One region of the Faecalibacterium sp. 7 genome, then DNA from elsewhere that is predicted to be linked to it. Evidence: predicted binding sites of a transcription regulator. Region 1 holds the regulator's gene; the other holds the start of a gene.
What was found. The regulator Rex, encoded in region 1, represses fermentation and respiration genes when NADH is low (regulators of the CRP and FNR family bind a similar motif). The targets are predictions, from matches to a motif close to ATTGTTAANNNNTTAACAAT.
Positions count from the first base shown of each region.

Region 2: a site for Rex is predicted at 858-877, ahead of fucO (lactaldehyde reductase). Genes of this name have one in related genera too.

Region 1 covers NZ_CP186911.1:435,343-437,543, reverse strand. Annotated here, with positions in the region: gene ACKXF7_RS02310 (ClpP family protease) at 1-245, opposite strand, end outside; gene ACKXF7_RS02305 (redox-sensing transcriptional repressor Rex) at 523-1,164, shown strand; gene ACKXF7_RS02300 (thymidine kinase) at 1,416-2,030, shown strand.
Region 2 covers NZ_CP186911.1:1,646,127-1,648,327, forward strand. Annotated here, with positions in the region: gene ACKXF7_RS08060 (ABC transporter ATP-binding protein) at 1-316, opposite strand, end outside; gene ACKXF7_RS08065 (GntR family transcriptional regulator) at 309-686, opposite strand; gene fucO (lactaldehyde reductase) at 947-2,095, shown strand.

The DNA of each region.
Region 1 (2,201 bases):
GTGTTCAGCAGCACCAGCAGACCTTCGATGCGAGGATCTTCCTGCGCGGCCACCAGCTGCGGGATGACATGCTCGTACTTCGTGGTCTTCTGGCCCTGCGGTGCTTCCGAATGGCCTTCGATCTGGCCGATGACGGTCAGGCAGTGGATGACATGCCCGCCGCGGGCCAGTGTGACCGTGCCCAGATCCTCGATCTCCTCTTTTTCCAGCCGACCTGCGTCGGTCTGCTGCGTTTCATCGTTCATATGCTTTCCTCCTGCGTTTTTTGTCAGCATTCCCCGGCTTGTGCCGGGCTATACAGACCCGCCGCAGCAAAAAAACGGTAACATTTCATAAAATTTTTTTGAGAATGATTTGACATTCTCCATCCGTGCTGTATACTTTAAATAATTGACTGTAATATCTGCAAACTGTAATATCTGCAATATGAACCCGTAAATGGATCGGGGCTTCTCTGCGCCGCATCTGTAAAGCAGGCAGCTGCGGCAAGTACTGCGATAGAGCGAAAGGAGAAAGTATTCTATGAGCACCCCTGCAAAGGCTTCGCTTCCCGTTATCAAGCGTCTTCCCAAATATTACCGCTATCTGCGCTCTCTGCAGGAAGACGGCATCAACAGCATTTCCTCCCGCGAGCTGGCTGCTCAGATGGGCACCACCGCTTCGCAGGTACGACAGGACTTCAACTGCATCGGCGATGTGAATGGCCGGCAGGGCATCGGCTACTCGGTGGAAAACCTGCTCTCCATTCTGGAAGGCCTGCTGTTCGGCAACGGCGACCGCCTGCCCACCATCCTGATCGGCTGCGGCCGTCTGGGCAAGGCAGTGAGCCGCTTTATCACCACCGATACCAACGGCTACCGCCTGATCGCCGCCTTTGATGTGGCACAGAGCGAGGTGGGCAAGGAGATCAGCGGCATCCAGATCCGCCATATCGACGAGCTGGAGTCTTTTTGTGCCGAGCATCACCCCAAGGTCGCAGTGCTCTGTGTGCCCCGCGACGGTGCGGAGCAGGTCAGCGGCCGTCTGGTGGATCTGGGCATCGAGGGCTTCTGGAATTTCTCCCACTATGACCTTTCGGTGTCGTATCCCGATGTGGTGGTGGAGAACGTCCATCTGGGCGACAGCCTGATGAGTCTGGGCTACCGTTTGCGCAATCAGGACTGAACGTACCTATTATAAGTAATAAGAGAACCCTCTCAGTCAAAGCCTGAGATGCCGCCGAACCCTCTCAGTCTCGCATACGCTCGACAGCTCCCCCAAAAGGGGAGCTTTATGAGTGGGGACGGGAAAGTTTCTGCTTCTCCGGCGAAGGGACAGCCTGCCCGGAAGATGCAGAAAAGCTCCCCCATCGGGGGAGCTGGCAAAGCCGTCAGGCTTTGGCTGAGAGGGTTCTTTCTGTAAGGAGAGTTTTTCAAATGGCAAAACTGTATTTCCGTTACGGCGCGATGAACAGCGGCAAGAGTACCGCCCTGATGCAGGTGGCCCACAACTACGAGGAGCAGGGGATGCGGGTGCTGATCCTCAAGCCGCAGGTGGATACCAAGGGCGGCGGTGAGCTGGTCAGCCGTCTGGGCGTCCGCCGCAAGGCCGATCTGCTGATCCCGCCGGAAACGGATGTGTTCGAGGCGGTGCGTCAGGCCAACAGCACCGCTGCCCTTGCCTGCGTGCTGTGCGACGAGAGCCAGTTCTTCACCCCGGAGCAGGCCGAGCAGCTGTTCATGGTCACGGTGGATCTGAACATCCCGGTGATCTGCTACGGCCTGCGGGCAGATTTCTCCCTCAAGGGCTTCCCCGGCTCCACCCGGCTGCTGGAGCTGGCCCACACCATCGAGGAAATGAAAACCATCTGCACCTGCGGCCGCAAGGCCATCTGCAACTGCCGCAAGGTGAACGGCAGATTCGTCTTTGAGGGCGAGCAGGTGGCCATCGATCTGGAAAACGATGTGCAGTACGTGAGCATGTGCCCCCAGTGCTATTTCAAGGCAAAGCGCGCGTTCTACGCCGAAAAAGCTGCTTCGCAGGCTGACTGAAACTTGTATACAAGGCTGCTGTGTCCAACGACACGGCGGCCTTTCTTTTTTATCCCCGGCCTACGGGCGCAGTCCACGCAGCAGCGCAAAATATGTCGCTGTCGGTGCTTTTTTACCCCCAAAAAGGGCGAAGAAGCACCGATTTCCATGCCCGCAGACCAGTGCCGGATG
Region 2 (2,201 bases), 1.2 Mb from region 1:
AATCGGCATAGAATTCGCGGAACATTTCCACCAGCTGCTCCACACGCATCCAGTCCGGCAGCCAGTCGGCGTCCGGCAGATAGGACACGATGGCTTTGGTGTCCGGCCCGGGGGTCATGCCGGCGATCCGGATGCTGCCTGCACTGGGCTGCAGCAGACCGTTCGCCAGCTTGATGAGGGTGGTCTTGCCGCTGCCGTTGGGGCCAAGCAGCCCCACGATGCGGCCAAAGCCGATGTGCAGGTCTACATTTTCCAGTGCGGGCTTATCCTTCTGGTAGCACTTGGTCAGTGCTTCACAGCTCAAAAGTTCACTCATTGCGGTCCTCCTTTGCGTCCCAGTGTTCCAAAAGCGCGGCTGTCTGTGCGGGACTATAGCCGATGCCGCGCATCTTTTCCAGAAAATCCGACGCCAGCGTCCGGGCGGTGTCGGCACGAAGCTGTTCGATCAATGCAGTGTCCTCCGTAACATAGCGGCCTGAGGTGCGTTCGGTGTGCACCAGACCCTCCGTTTCCAGCTGGGCAAGGGCCCGCTGCATCGTGTTTGGGTTCACCCCGGCGGCTGCGGCCAGATCCCGTACCGAATCCAGATGCCCGCCCGGCGGGTAGGTGCCGGCCAGGATCCGGGCCTTTAGCCGTTCCACAAGCTGTGCATAGATCGGGCGGCTGGCATCAAACTGTTCGCCCATGGTATCATCTCCTTGTCTTGCTGTATTAAGCGCTTGATACAATAATACACGATTTGCGCTGCTTGTCAAGGGGAAAAAGAAAAAACATTATAAAACTGTGGGAAATCGGAAAAAGTGCCCATAAAACACTGCACATTGATAAAAATTTACAATAAATTCAAACAATTTCACATTGCAAAGCTTTTGACAATGTGCTATGCTGAAAAACAGAGAGCTCCGCCCGGAAAGCGGCGGAAAAGAGATTTGGAGGAAAAATAACTATGGCTGACCGCATCGTTCTGAATACCATCTCCTACCATGGCCACGGTGCCATTGAGAACATCGTTCCCGAACTGACCGCCCGCGGCTACAAGAAGGCATTCGTCTGCTCCGACCCCGACCTGATCAAGTTCGGCGTCACCAAGAAGGTTACCGACCTGCTGGATGCTGCAAACTTTGCCTACGCTGTTTACAGCGAGATCAAGCCCAACCCCACCATCGCCAACGTGCAGGACGGCGTGGCCGCTTTCAAGGCTGCTGAGGCTGACTGCATCGTGACCATCGGCGGCGGCTCCTCCATGGATACCGCAAAGGCCATCGGCATCATCATCAATAACCCCGAGTTTGCGGATGTCCGCTCTCTGGAAGGTGTTGCTCCCACCAAGAAGCACGCGGTGTTCACCATCGCTGTTCCCACCACCGCCGGTACGGCTGCTGAGGTCACCATCAACTACGTCATCACCGATGTGGAGAAGAAGCGCAAGTTCGTCTGCGTGGATACCAACGATATCCCCGAGATCGCTGTGGTTGACCCCGATATGATGTCCTCCATGCCCAAGGGCCTGACCGCCGCCACCGGCATGGACGCTCTGACCCACGCCATCGAGGGCTACATCACCAAGGGCCACTGCGTCATCTCCGATATGTTCCATCTGGAAGCCATCAAGCTCATCAGCCAGAGCCTGCGCGGCGCAGTGCAGAACACTCCGGAAGGCCGCGAGGGCATGGCTCTGGGCCAGTACATCGCCGGCATGGGCTTCTCCAATGTGGGTCTGGGCATCGTCCACTCCATGGCACACGGCCTGTCCGCTCTGTATGACACCCCGCACGGTGTGGCCTGCGCCATCTTGCTGCCGGTGGGTCTGGAGTACAACAAGAGCGTCGCCGGTGAGCGCTACCGTGCAGTCGGCAAGGCCATGGGCGTTGTGGGCATCGACGAGATGAACGATGTGGAAGCCGCTGACGCCACCATCGCCGCCGTCAAGCAGCTGAGCGCAGACGTGGGCATCCCCGCAAATCTGCACGACATCCTGAAGGAAGAGGATATCCAGTTCCTCGCCGAGTCCGCATTTGCAGACGCCTGCCGTCCCGGCAACCCCCGCGACACCAGCGTGGAGGAGATCGTGGAGCTGTATAAGAGCCAGCTGTGATTCCGCTCTGTAAATTCAAGCTGTGATTTTGGTCCTGCTGTCCTTCGGGATGGCAGGGCCTTTTTCTAAGATGTATCCGAAAACAAAGCAACAGACTGGATCTTCG